Regions from separate parts of the Aliivibrio friggae genome, predicted to be linked through region 2. Evidence: predicted binding sites of a transcription regulator. Region 2 holds the regulator's gene; the other holds the start of a gene.

Region 1 (7,512 bases), 1.0 Mb from region 2:
ACGTGATCACTCCAGATACTGTAATGGAGGAGATAAACAAGCTGCCATTAGAGAAAATTCCAGGTGTAGGAAAGGTGAGTTTAGAGCGCTTACATCAGTTTGGGTTATATACGTGTAGTGATGTTAAAAAAAGTGAGCAGAGAGATTTATTACTAAGGTTTGGAAAAATGGGGGCTTCACTATGGAAACGATCTCATGGGATTGATGAGCGTGAAGTGATTACAGAGAGGAATAGAAAGTCAGTGGGAGTAGAGAGGACCTTTACCCATAACATAAGCTCTTTCGATGAGTGTTGGTCTGTTATCCAGACTCGGCTATACCCTGAGTTAGAGAAGCGACTGCTTAAAGCTAATGGTTCATCTAGCATCGCGAAGCAAGGAATTAAAATTAAATTTGCCGATTTTCAGCAAACGACGATAGAGCATGTACATGCTAGCCTTACATTGCCTTTTTTTGAAGAGCTTCTGATTGAAGTGTTAGAGAGACAAAAAGGACGAGAAATCCGATTAATAGGGGTTAGTGTCATGCTAAAAGAAAAAGAAGCTTTTCAGCAGTTAAGTTTAATTTAGAAGCAGAATAACGGGTAATGCTGTAGCGTTAATGATACTTATGTTTATAAAATGAGATTCAAGTGTGGGCGATCCGTTTGGTAATGATCTTATGTTGTTAGCTGTAATTTATATACTTGTAATATAAATATTTTTTTCTAGAGCTTATAAAATCAGCACTATATAATTCTATTTCAAAATTTATAAGATAATAATTATATAAAAACGGTTGTTTATGAAATTTACAAAATGTGCGTTGGCGTTAAGTTTAGTTTTCCCTTCAGTGGCTATTTCTGCGCCTCTACTTTCTTTAGATACTTTGACAAATCAAGAGAAAATTCAACAAACCAATGCATGGTTAGAAATTGATACTAAAGCTTTTCAACATAATATCGATACCTTAAAACAAACATTATCAGAAAACACAAAAGTATGTGCAATCATGAAAGCAGATGCTTATGGTAATGGGATTGAAGGCTTAATGGCTTCAGTGATTGATCGCAATGTCGAGTGCATTGGTATTACGAGTAATGAAGAAGCGCGTATTGTTCGAGCTAAAGGTTTCGAAGGCGAAATCATGCGTGTACGCGCAGCAACACCTAATGAAATTCAATCAGGTTTAGAGTACCAAATTGAAGAGTTAATTGGTTCAAGTGAACAAGCTAATACCATTGCAAAGTTAGCTAAAAAAAATAATACGATCATTCCTGTTCATTTAGCAATTAATGCAGGTGGCATGGGACGTAATGGGCTGGATTTAACTCAGTTGCAAGGTAAAAAAGAGGCGCTAAATATTGCCTTTAATGGTCATGTTAATATCGTTGGGATCATGACACATTTTCCTAATGAATCAGTTGAAGAGATCCGCACAAAGCTGAACTTATTCAAACAAGAAAGCCAATGGCTGATTGATGAAGCTCAGCTAAATCGTGAAAATATTACTCTTCATGTTGCCAACTCTTACACCACCATTAATCTACCAGAAGCTCATTTAGATATGGTTCGCCCTGGTGGCCTACTGTATGGTGATATGCCAAGTAACCCTGAATACAAACGTATCGTTCGCTTTAAAACCTCTGTTGCCTCTTTAAATTACTTACCAAAAGGCAGCACTATTGGCTACAGCAGCACTTACGTACTAGGCCGAGATTCAATTCTAGCCAATTTACCATTAGGTTATTCTGATGGTTATGTACGCTCAATTGGTAATAACGGCTATGTATTAATTAATGGCCAGAAAGCAAATGTAGTGGGTGTGACGTCTATGAATACCACCATGGTTGATGTTACCGATATTGCAGATGTTCAACCGGGTGATGAAGTGGTTCTTTTTGGTTCTCAAAATGAAGAGACGATTGAAACTAAAGAAATGGAAGCATTTAGCAGTCGCAGTATGCCTGAACTATACGTTATCTGGGGCGCAACTAATCCAAAAGTTTATTTTTAATACCAATCCCAGTAATTAGCTAATTACTGGGATTGGTTCATTAATTGTATTAATATAAATAAAAACGGTCAGCATATGCTGACCGTTTTTTATTAACAAGTAATGGATTATTTCTTAGGAATGTTCTCTAAGATAGCTACCATTTGCTCCCAATAAAGAGCAACCGTATCAATTTTCACTTTCTCATCTGGAGAGTGAGGGAATTTGATTGTTGGACCGAATGAAATCATATCCATTTCTGGATAAGGCTTCTTAAATAGACCACACTCAAGACCTGCGTGAATAACCATAATATTTGGTTTATTTCCGTAGATACCTTCATAAACATCACGGAAAACATGCATGATTTCAGAATCAGCATCAGGCTTCCAGCCAGGGTAAGTACCAGAGAAGGTGACTTGTGCGCCTGCTAATTCAGCAACAGAAGAAAGCATACCTTCAACCATACTACGACCCGAGTCCATTAATGAACGGATAAGACAAAGAATAGTAATAGAATCTTCATCTGTCGTAATAACACCAACGTTCAAAGATGTTTCAACCACACCTTCAATATCATCACTCATACGGATCACACCGTTTGGACACGCATTCAATGTTGCAATAAAGCGTGCTTGAGTCGATGAAGTTAGACTTTTATCTGCAGAAACAGCTTCATTAAAGGTCACGATACCTGTTTCTACTCGGCCTAGTTCCGCTTTTAGCAAATCAGTATAAAACGTGAATAGCTCGGCAAGTTTTGCTTCGTTCTCAGCAGGAACGGCAACGGTTGCAAATGCTTCACGAGGAATCGCGTTACGTAAACTACCACCACGGAACTCAACAAGACGTAAATCAAGTTCAACAGCGTGACCAGCAAGGAAGCGTCCTAAGAGTTTGTTTGCGTTACCACGACCAGTGTGAATATCACAACCAGAGTGGCCGCCTTTTAGGCCTTTCAATGTAATTTGACGAGTCACATAACCTGTTGGTAGTGCTTCACGTTCGATATTCAGTTTGATAGCACCATCAGCACCACCAGCACAACCCATATAGATCTCACCTTCTTGCTCAGAATCTGTATTTAAAAGGATATCACCTTCTAACCAACCTGCTTCTAAACCGAAAGCACCCGTCATGCCCGCTTCTTCATCGATAGTAAGTAAAACTTCAAGAGGACCATGCTTGATCTCATTTGAAGCTAATACAGTTAGACAAGAAGCCATACCCATACCGTTGTCAGCGCCAAGTGTCGTTCCTTTCGCTGTTACCCACTCGCCATCAATGTAAGGCTGAATAGGATCTTTTGTGAAGTCATGATCAGTGTCTTCATTCTTTTGTGGAACCATGTCGATATGAGCTTGAAGAACAACCCCTTTACGATCTTCCATGCCTGCGGTTGCTGGCTTTTTAATGAATACATTGCCGGTTGGATCACGGCGAACATCTAGTCCTTCACTTGTTGCCCATTCAATGATGTATTGAGCTAATGCTTCTTCATGTTTAGAAGGGTGAGGGATAGAGCAAATTTTATCGAAAAACTGCCAAAGAGGTTGAGGGGTAAGTTGACTGATCTCAGACACAAGAATCTCCTTTTGAGAACATTATTTATTTAGGAATGCTCTATTTATTTGAGTTATTGGGTATTAATTAAAACAAGTATACCTATGAATCTAGCGAATTACTCTGTTTGATATCGTAAATCCATATACTGATTTTATGAACTTAAAGGTAAATAGTTTAAATTTTTAAATAGCAAACGGTTACGTAATAAAACTACACAATATGATGGTTTAGTGGGCGGTAATTGATATTTTTTGTGAGCTGGGTCATGTTTTTGTTGTAATTTTATTCCATAGTGATATAGTTGTCTTCTCTGCTGATACAGCAGATGTAAATGCTCAAAGGATGAGTCCGATTTATCGCCTCCAAGGAACCGAGATCAATTATTTTGTTTTTAACTGTCAATTGATAAGGTGATGTTATGTCTTTTTTAAGCTCTTCAAGTTTCTGGAACCAACGCTCTGTTTATACAAGTCAATTCGTATACCCAGCTTGCTTTGGTTACTAATAAAACCTCGGTTTTATACAGTAAAGTAATACCCCTATAATTGGAATTCAATTAAACCCATCTTGGGTGACTTAATTCTCCGCCAGCCAAATTTTTTGGGTGGCGTTTTTTTTGCTTTTAAATTATTACCGCACCGCATTCCATTTCTTTAATTTCTCATAACTTGTTGATTTACATTATTTAGTAGTATTAATTCTAAATAGTGCTTTCACTTTATTTATCATTAACTCATTAAAAGGGTAACTATCGCTAGAAATTCATATAATTCCTCTTTATAATCCTCAGCCAATCGATTACGCAAACGTTTAAATTGCATAAAATAGACTAGGACACCCCCAATGCTTGAGAAACTGTTTCAACTAAAAGAAAACGGTACGGATTTTCGTACTGAGGTTATTGCAGGATTAACTACCTTTTTAACCATGGCTTATGTCATTTTCGTTAATCCCGCAATTCTAGCTGATGCGGGAATGGATAAAGGCGCTGTATTTGTTGCAACCTGTATTGCTGCTGCAATTGGTTGTTTCATTATGGGGTTTGTTGCTAACTTTCCAATAGCTCAAGCACCTGGTATGGGGTTAAATGCCTTCTTCACCTATACCGTTGTTTTAGGTATGGGCCATACATGGCAGGTTGCACTAGCTGCTGTATTTATGTCTGGTGTCTTATTTATACTATTAAGTCTTTTTAAAATTAGAGAATTAATAATTAACTCTATCCCTCTTTCTTTACGAACGGGTATCTCTGCGGGTATTGGTTTATTTCTTGCTTTTATTGCATTGAAGAATTCAGGTATCGTGATTGATAACCCTGCAACATTAGTTTCAATGGGTAGTATTAATAGTTTTCCAGCAGCAATGGGCGCTTTAGCTTTCTTTTTGACTATTGCACTGGTTCATCGTGGCTATAAAGCAGCTGTTATGATTGCTATCTTAGCAGTAACCGCTATTTCATTACTTTTTGGTGATGTTCAATATGCCGGTATTATGTCAATGCCACCAAGCATCGCACCTACTTTTTTACAATTAGACTTTTCTAGTGCGTTTGAATTGAGCATGTTAACGGTTGTGTTTGCTTTCTTATTTGTTGATTTGTTTGATACCGCAGGAACTTTAGTCGGTGTTTCTCAAAAAGCAGGAATTATGGATAAAGACGGTAATATCCCTCGTCTAAATAAAGCATTATTAGCGGACTCAACGGCAACGTCAGTAGGTGCTTTATTAGGTACATCAAATACTACGTCATACATTGAAAGTGTTGCTGGTGTTGCAGCTGGTGGCCGTACTGGTTTAACAGCAGTTGTAGTTGGTATCCTATTTCTTTTAGCTCTATTTTTTGCACCACTTGCAGGAATGGTCCCTGCTTATGCAACCGCTGGCGCACTGTTCTATGTTGCAATTCTAATGATGTCTGGTCTTGTGAGCATTGATTGGCGAGATCTTACTGAAGCAGCCCCTGTTGTTGTGGTATGCTTACTTATGCCTTTAACCTTCTCTATTGCTGATGGAATTTCGCTAGGCTTTATCTCTTATGCTGCGATTAAGTTGCTAAGTGGTAAAGGTCGTGATGTTCATATCAGTGTTTGGGTTCTTGCTGCACTATTCACGCTGAAATTTATTTTTACGGCGTAGTCGCTACCGGCTATGCTTTTTAGAGGTTTTGTCTATTATGGCTAACAAATTTGTAATCACTTGGGATAACATGCAGATGTATACTCGTCAGCTTGCTGAACAGTTACTTCCTGCCGAGCAATGGAAAGGTATTTTGGCTGTGAGCCGTGGCGGTTTAGTGCCTGCTGCGATTTTAGCTCGTGAGTTGAATATTCGTTATGTTGATACAGTTTGTATTTCAAGCTACGATCATGATCACCAGCGTGATATGACGGTTGTTAAAGCAATGGAAGGTGATGGTGAAGGTTTTATCATCATTGATGACCTTGTTGATAGCGGTGATACAGCGGTTAAACTACGTGAAATGTACCCTAAAGGTAAATTAGTGACAGTATGTGCTAAACCAGCAGGCATTCATTTAGTTGATGCTTATGTTGTTGATATCCCACAAGATACATGGATTGAACAACCATGGGATATGGCGGTAACATACGTAGATCCTATTTGTAAAAAATAATTCAAATCAAATTGATAAAAATGACTCTCTTAGTAGGGTCATTTTTTTTGCCTTGAATTTGATTTTATTGCGCTCTGCGTATTTCTTATTTGTCTTTCAGTATATAGTAATAGCCATCAACCTTTGTATTACTGGTGTTTGGAATGACTCAACCTGAAAGTGAAAACCTCTCTGTTAAATTATTTAAAAATCAAAAGCAAGCCCTAGAGACGTCAGGTCTTGTTCCTTATCTTCCAAGTAGTGTGGAGCAAATGTCTTCCAATGATGATGATCGACGTTGGTATCGTGAACTTCGCCGTCCTCAATGGATTTGGCAAGGTGTCGAACCAATCGAATTAGAATCAGTTCTTGCTCGTATCGCCAACAGTGATAAAAATCGTACTCGTGATGAATGGCTCGATACCGTCAGTGGCTATCACTCTGGAAACTGGGCCTATGAGTGGATCCATGCAGGAATGGATCACCAAAAAAAAGCATCAGAATTAGAGGGCGATGAAGCTGCTGAGTCTTTATTTAAAGCAAGTTTATATTTTAGTATTGCTGGCTACCCACACATTAAAGGGGATAACCTAGCGACTCAAGCACAGGTTCTTGCAAATCAAGCTTATGATATGGCAGCGAAAGAAACTTCTCATCGAATAGAGAAGATCCAAGTGCCTTATGAAGGAAAGAAAATTACTTGTTATTTGCATTTACCAAATACAGAAAAGCCGTTACCAGTTGTCATTGTCAGTGGTGGAATGGATTCATTACAAACCGATATGTGGCGACTTTATCGTGATTTTCTTGCACCAAATAATATGGCGATGTTGACTCTTGATATGCCATCAATTGGCCACAGTTCTCATTGGCCATTAACGGAAGACTCTAGTTGTTTACATCAAGCCGTATTGAACCATTTACCAAATATTCCATGGGTTGACCGTTTTCATACCGCTGTGATGGGTTTTCGTTTCGGTGGTAACGCCGCGTTACGTCTCTCGTTTTTAGAACCAAGCAGATTAAAAGCGTGTGTGGCATTGGGTGCTCCTATCCATAATATATTGTCAGACTCTAGACTATTGAAAAAAATGCCGAAGATGTATTTAGATGTATTAGCGTCTCGACTGGCAAAGAAAGTCGTTGATATCAATAGTCTCACTAGCCAGATGCAAGCATGGTCTTTGAAGAACCAAGGCTTTCTTTCTGGAGGACGAAAAACATCAGTATCTATTCTTTCCATAGGTTTAAAAGGGGATCCGGTATCCCCTAAATCAGATAACAAATTGGCCGCTTTATTTAGTCAATATGGTAAAGGCATTGAGCTACAAAGTAAGACCTTGCATAGTGGCTATGAAGAG
Region 2 (7,512 bases):
CTGTTACATTAGCTGACGTGTCTTTAGCGGATGCACCATCAAAAACGATTGCTGAGCAAACTTTTGAAGCGGCAGAAAAGTCATCACCATTTGATTATTCTTTAGAATTTGATACGGCTGATATTCAAGCGAATCATCGCTATTCTGTACGTGCAACAATCAAAGTTGATGGTAAGTTACGTTTCACAACAGACACAAACTACGCTGTGATCACAGATGAAGCAAAAACAATGCAACAAGATTTATTGTTAAAAGGCGTTCGTCAATAATATTGACTGGCTTTATGTAAACAGGCCGTTGTGTCTTAAGGCATGACGACTTGTTTAAAATGGCAAATTTTCCCATCTTCTCGAATCAATATCCCTTCTTCTTCAAGCAACCTTCTCTGTTTTTCAAATTTATCACCTAGTAATGAAATCTTCCCCTGTGCATTGACAACTCGATACCAAGGTAACAGTGTATCTTCTGGGAGTTTAGCTAACACTTTTCCCACGTGTCGTGAGTGATTAGGAAACCCTGCTAACGTTGCAAGCTGTCCATAAGTGACGACTCGGCCTGACGGTACGTAATATAAATTCGTATAAATACTTTGAGTAAATTCATCCATTGAAATAAATATCTTCTATTAGAAAAGAGAGATTGGTCAGTGATAAAGCTAAGTATTACCGCTAAACTGAAATAGTAGCAAAGTAAACCGCTTTGTACCAAGGAGGGCTAGCGATGGTATTAACCGTGTTGTCTATTATATTAAGTATCCTACTTGTTGTTGTTGGCGTATTGGCTTTTGGGATTAGTGGAGGAGAGCTTCCTTTACTTGCTTTAGCCATTCCTATGTTATGGCTCATTCCTCAAGGTGGTGTTGCTACATGGGTGTTACTTGCTGGAATGTCATTGTTTGGCTTAACGCTTAGTGAGCAGCCATTATCACTCTCGATTGCTGTTTGGACTCTATTTCCCTTATTAATGGTGATTTTTTCACGACGAAAAAGCATTCATCTGGTGGCCTTTATTATTGCGGTTGTGGTGGCAATGGAAGCTGGGATCATGGCCTTACAATATGAAGGTAAATTAGAAGGCAGTGCCTCTTTAACATTGGTTCAAATAATCAGTGTTATTTTGGTCTGGATAGCGGCGAGAAGTTGGAAACCTGTGAATCGAAATGCGTGGTGGCCTCTGGTACTCGTTATTCCATTATGGATAGGGGGCTTACAACACGCGGCACTTGTTGCCTTGTCAATTACTGGTCTTATTGTATGTTTACAGAGTCTTGGACGATCTAAATATAGAGATTGGCTTTCTATGCTATCGTGGCTTTTACCCGTCATTGCTTTTGCAACTTTAATCATATCCCCTAAGTTTGAGGTGCCAGCATCGGTCATGGTTTCTTGGCTAATGATTTTAATGATTGGGTGGGTTACTGATTTTATGATGCAAGTAGATGATGAACCTATCGATTAAGTTCATCACCTATATTTACTATTAACCGCTAATGGCTACGACAGTTGTTTTTTCCTTTTTTATATTATCGCACTCAGTTTCAATCGCCTCTTTAATGGCTTCAGAAGATTGAATTAAATCATCGTAATGGCATGCTTGATCTCGACCGCGCCCTTTTGCTTCATACAGCGCAATATCAGCAAGTTTGGTTAAATCATCTGATTGTTGCCCATTTTTAGGGTAAGTAGAAATACCAATGGAAACACTTAGTTTCCCTAATGATAGTTCCTTAATTGCAAGGTGGAGATCACTTACGGAAGCACATAGCCCGTTTGCTACAGCAAGAGCGTCTTCAGCATTGGTACTTGGTAAGATAATAGCGAGCTCTTCACCACCAAGACGACAAATTGTATCTTCGCCACGCATTGTATTAAGCAGTAAAGTACCAATAGTTTTTAGGACATAGTCACCAGCATCATGGCCGTAGTTGTCATTAAAGCGTTTGAAATGGTCAAGATCTAGCATAAGAATAGACATTTCTTGTTTATGTCTATGCGCACGCATGATTTCTTGATTGATGGTTTCTTCGTAGTAACGGCGATTGTATAAACCGGTCAATGGATCACTGATCGCTTGTTCTCTCAGTTTTTCTTGTAAGTTTAAGTTAGCTAAAGCTAGACCGAGATGTTCTGCAACCGTAAAGGCTAGTTTTTGTACATCAGGCTCTAAATCTTCTTTATCACCAAGGTAGATGTGCATCATACCGATAGTATTTCCATGGGCAGTCAGAGGAATACAAAGTGTTTGATCTTCCCCCGTTGCTGACATATGAGAGCAAGGCAACGTTGTGTACTTATCGTTTGCTAGGTGGAATTTACCTTTACGCAGCGCCCAGCACTCTTCTGGTGCATAAGTTTTGCTTCCTGGCCATACTCCGCCCCAGTCAAGCTTAACAAGCAATTGGTTACGAGAAGAACGCATTAATGAAATAACGCCATTTACGTTACCAAGAATTCGAGGAAGGATATCTTCAACCACCATCTGAGCTTCATTAATTGAATTACAGGCAGCAAGCATAGTAGCAAGGCGATGTAATAATTCAATCTCTTGAGTACGCTGCTCAATACGATCTTCTTGTAAATCTTGCTCATTTTGTACTTGCTGCTGAATCAATTTGTTACTTAATAAAGAAGAACCAATAACAAGTGAAATATTAATCCCCATTAAAATTATTAGGATATTCATCAATTCTTCTACCATTGCGTCTATACGCGTTAATGGTGTCGCGACTCTAACAATATAAGTTTGACCTTGGTAATCGAATGATTGTGCTGAATACAGTAAATTTTTAAAGCGAGAAGTACTGAAGCGGGTCGTGGTGCCATAATTTAAGTTTTTAGCGTCAACAACTTCTTTTCTATTTAGGTGGTTTTCAAGTCGTAATACGGCTTCTAAAGAGATATCACTGTCTGCGATAGGTGTACCATCAGCTTTGATGATTGTTACGTGATCTTCTTTAGCTAGTTCTAGCTTGGTTTTTATATAAACATCTAAGGCTTTTAAATCAGAAAAAGAAACTTGGTCATCATTTATTTCTTTTATGACGCGTGAGATTTCTTCAGACATTCCACCTTCGACCTTTTTTTCAAGCCAATCAGAAAGTGTTGAGTTAAAAATAAATAAACCAAGAGACATGGTAAATATCATGCATATGATAGGTAGGTAGAGCCATTTTTTGCTGATTGTGTTTTTGTTCATCTAACAATATCCAATAATTCATTAGGCCAATTAATCGGCTTTAATACCATATATAGGGTATCTGAATTAAAGGTGAAATAATAGATTATTTACAATAAAGTTAATACGATGTGATTGATAAGGTTGGTTGGTTAAGTTTTTGTTCTGAATGATTTTAATTTGAAACTGTAAAATAAATAAGTTAAAACGAGGAGATGCAGATACTGCCTTTAGTTTAAAACTAAGAACAGTATCTGAAATTATGAAGGAGAATTATTGTGAGCTAATTTATAATTGCTTTCTTAGTTCACATCTTGTTTCCGATGAAACAACAGACCAATGTGTGCCTTTAATTGCTCCCTCAAGAGACCATAATAATTCATCACTAACATGGCTAGAATGAGTTTGTTGAATTGCTTTATAAGCATTTACTGAGCCTGTACTACGTAGTTCTTCTACTGTATTAATCCCTGCTTTCTTTAGCATTCTTTCTGTAGCTAATCGAAGGTTTGGTAAATCTTTAATACGTGATGGTTCTGCGGTTTTCTGTTTTTCTTTATCTTTTTTCGCGACATCTAAAGCTATAACAGCTTGAAGCAAGATGGAATCTGGTTCATTCCAACACTCCTCAGGAAGAGCAAAATATTTAGTAACAACTGGAAAACCACGTTTTTTATAAACGTAAGGTTCAAATCCTTGCTCTTTAAATAAATTAATCGTTTCTTCGCTTGATCGTAAATGCAGTTTGTCTTGAACGACAAGGGCAAACATAGTGTCATCTATAAAGACACCAAAGCCACCAAACATTGAACGCGAAGAGATCTTCCCAAGAGAGGAAAGTAAACGAAGTGATTCTTTTAGTATTGGTTTATCCATTGCAATAATTCTCGGTTAGTAAGTCTATGTCACTAAACAACTGAGCCCGAGGAAATAGTAGCAAGCTTAAAAGAAATCATTGTTATTTTAACGTAAAAATTAACAACGATTGACAGAATACTCGCCGTCGGCAACCCCGCTACCTTATATATAATACGTAGGCCGGAAGCTTTGCGTCCTATACTTTCGCATAGTTTGCCATGTTCGTGACACTATTGATGATATAGCAATCAATAAGGTGTGTTATAGCAAAAAACGCCATTATGTGATCTTGGTTCACATAATGGCGTTGTTTTTTTGTTATCTCTGTTCAAGTTTTAAATAAAAAAGAGAAATAAATAAGTTTTTGATATAAAAAGAATTGTAATTATTATTTTAAACGATTAAGAACACTACTGCGAGAAACAACCTCTGGCTGCATTTCAAAAACACGACGTTCGTGATGTTTATCCTTAATTCGCTCTAATAATATCTCTACCGCAGTTTTTCCTACACGACGTTTAGGTTGGTGGATCGTCGTTAGCGGTGGTGAGAAGTAAGCTGAAAGTTCTATATTATCGTAGCCAATAACAGAAATATCTTCAGGCACTCGCAAACCAGATTGCTTAATTCGACTGATTGCAGCCAGAGCCATTATATCGTTAAAACAAAATAAAGCAGTTGGACGCTCTTGCATGGCTAATAGCTTATCAATCGCTTTTGATGCAGAAGCGCATTCAAAGTCACCTTCTAATATCCATTCTGATTTAAATGGCAAGTTAGCTTCTTCATGAGCGCGTTGAAAACCATGAACACGTTCTTTACATGTGGTTTTTTCAGCTTGACCTGTAATACAAGCAATTTGAGTATGGCCATTTTCGATCAAATGTTTTGTTGCTAAATAGCCACCTTTTTCAGAGTTATCAATGATTTTATCTGTGTGTGGACTATCAGGGCCCCAGTCCATAATTACCATTGGTAACTCGGTATTCTTTTCAAGTAGTGCTAATAATTGTTCATTAAGATCTGAACACATAACCAATAAGCCATCTACTCGTTTTTCAGAAAGCATACGAAGGTAATGTTTTTGTTTATCTAAATCGCCCTCGGTATTACACATAAATAGTGTGTAACCTTGTTTGTAGCAGTAGTTTTCAACCCCATGCATTACTTCAGCAAAAAATGGGTTAAATGATTGAGTTACTAGCATACCAATAGTACGTGTCGTATTGCACTTTAAACTACGAGCAACAGCACTTGGTGCATAGTTAAGTTCTTCAACTGCTTCCCATACACGCTTTTGAGTTGCTTCTGCGACAAAGCGTGTCTTGTTAATTACGTGCGATACCGTGGTGGTTGAAACCGAAGCAAGTTTTGCAACGTCTTTAATAGTAGCCATATAAAAGCCTTAAATGATTATTAAGGGGCTATTTATCTTCCAACAAAAATGAGTTTTGATCTGTAAAGAACTGATGGAAGATAAATAGGCCCTAAGTCTAGGTATAAATAAAAAGGTATAAATAAAAAAAACCGCCAAAAATGCGGTTTTCATTTAGTTTTCAAATTTTATCGTTTGCGTTCACATTTTATAGGTAAAGCATAGTGCAAACAATTATTGATTTAATAAATTTTGGTTGTAATCTGATTTACATCACGGACTTGTTAGTTTATTGCATCAATTTTAGCATTTATATTACTCACCGGTAAGGAAAGTCGCATCTAATCGTAAGAACGCAACTAAAAAGTCGGTAACAGAAGCATAAAAACCAAACTCATCTCTTTCTTTACATATTTGACTAAATCTTGGAACCCATGAAAGTAATTGTTCGTTGATAAACGTTAGTTGAGCATTCATGTAAGTTTCAAAATCTTCTTCAGATGATTGCTGATTTGTCATGGCAATTAAGTTACCAAGAAAATCTAATTCAATAGCAATATGGTCAGCAGGTTCGTTAAACTCAGACTTTTGTGCAATGTCATATTTTGAAAGTAGATCTCGCATATCTTGAGCTGGCTTGCCATTTAGGATGCCTGCCTTGTCTAAATATATCGACGCGTAAGGCAGAGCACTGTTTTTATCCGAGCCTAGAAAGGCTTGACAGAAATCAGCAGATAGCTCAAGTTGCACGTCTTCGCGGCTTTGTAATTGATTTAGTTTTTCAATTAAAGCATTCATCGATGTCGCTAACGTTGGAGTTTCAGCCAAGCTTGCTAAAAAAGTACGTACTTCAAAACTGTTGTACTGCTCAAGCTGCTCAGTTGTTAGTTCATTAGCTAATAAGCTTGAAAGCCACCAGTAAATTTCAGCGCGTTGTTCATTAAATGCTGTTAATTCGTTCATTTATCTTTTACTCCAAAAAGTTTATTTAAGAATTGTACTGGATAAGTATGAAAAGGAATAGCACCTCTCATTAACAGGGTGTATAAATATATGAGTAAAGATTAATGTTCGATTTTTATTAAGAATTGTCTTGAATCAATTAAAATACAGAAATATCAATTGAGAATTGGCATTATTACAAAATATGAATAGAATAAGATAAGAACCATCCTAATAACCATAAAAAAGAGAAGATTATGAGCTATCACATTTTAGTTGTTGAAGACGAAGTGGTAACTCGCTCTAAACTTGTAGGCTATTTTGAAGCCGAGGGATATCAAGTGAGCGAGGCTGAAACAGGGGCAGAAATGCGAACTATTTTGGCTGAACAAAAAGTTGATTTAATTATGCTTGATATAAACCTACCAGGAGAGGATGGTTTATTGTTGGCGCGTGAATTACGCAGTCAGTCGAATATTGGTATTATTCTTGTTACAGGACGAACAGATAGTATTGACCGCATTGTTGGTCTAGAAATGGGGGCTGATGATTATGTTACTAAGCCTGTTGAATTACGTGAGCTATTAGTACGAGTGAAAAATTTATTTTGGCGTATGTCGTTAGTCAATGAACCTGTTGAAGTGGATGAGTCGAGTATTGTTCGCTTTGGTGAGTGGACTTTTGATATCCAACGTCGTGCTTTGTCAAATAATGGCGAGCCAGTAAAACTCACGAAAGCAGAATATGAATTATTGGTTGCTCTGTCTTCATACCCAAATACGGTTCTATCACGTGAACGTATTTTGAATATGATCAGTCATCGCGTAGATGCCCCAAATGATAGAACGATTGATGTACTGATCCGTAGAATGCGAGCAAAAATGGAAGTGGATCCAAAAAATCCTCAAATTTTTGTCACTGTACACGGTGAAGGTTATATGTTCGCAGGAGATTAATTTTCATAAACTGCGATAGATAATACAGAAAGCCACTCAAAATTGAGTGGCTTTTTTTGTTGTTATATCAATGTCAATACTGATTTCGCCTCATACATAAGAAAAGCTGTCTTTAATTTTTGTTTGTACTACTATGTTATGTGATGTCTATTCAAAAATAATTATTATGGGTTAGTGATGAAACAATTTTTTAAAATGGCAATGATT

What was found. The regulator PurR, encoded in region 2, represses purine synthesis genes. The targets are predictions, from matches to a motif close to TNANGNAAACGTTTNCNTNA.
Region 1: AC2INI_RS03780 (NCS2 family permease) is a predicted target of PurR. The motif match lies at 4,339-4,358, and genes of this name have one in related genera.

What each region holds. Positions count from the first base shown of each region.
Region 1 covers NZ_CM170648.1:804,173-811,684, forward strand. Annotated here, with positions in the region: gene dinB (DNA polymerase IV) at 1-569, shown strand, start outside; gene alr (alanine racemase) at 784-1,995, shown strand; gene AC2INI_RS03775 (aminoacyl-histidine dipeptidase) at 2,103-3,557, opposite strand; gene AC2INI_RS03780 (NCS2 family permease) at 4,384-5,676, shown strand; gene gpt (xanthine phosphoribosyltransferase) at 5,714-6,172, shown strand; gene frsA (esterase FrsA) at 6,316-7,512, shown strand, end outside.
Region 2 covers NZ_CM170648.1:1,821,290-1,828,801, reverse strand. Annotated here, with positions in the region: gene AC2INI_RS08490 (YbaY family lipoprotein) at 1-269, shown strand, start outside; gene AC2INI_RS08485 (MGMT family protein) at 305-607, opposite strand; gene AC2INI_RS08480 (VP0952 family biofilm-associated protein) at 721-1,458, shown strand; gene AC2INI_RS08475 (sensor domain-containing diguanylate cyclase) at 1,480-3,195, opposite strand; gene AC2INI_RS08470 (TfoX/Sxy family DNA transformation protein) at 3,463-4,050, opposite strand; cyclic di-GMP riboswitch class I at 4,177-4,260, opposite strand; gene purR (HTH-type transcriptional repressor PurR) at 4,421-5,428, opposite strand; gene torD (molecular chaperone TorD) at 5,723-6,370, opposite strand; gene torR (two-component system response regulator TorR) at 6,607-7,305, shown strand; gene AC2INI_RS08450 (hypothetical protein) at 7,483-7,512, shown strand, end outside.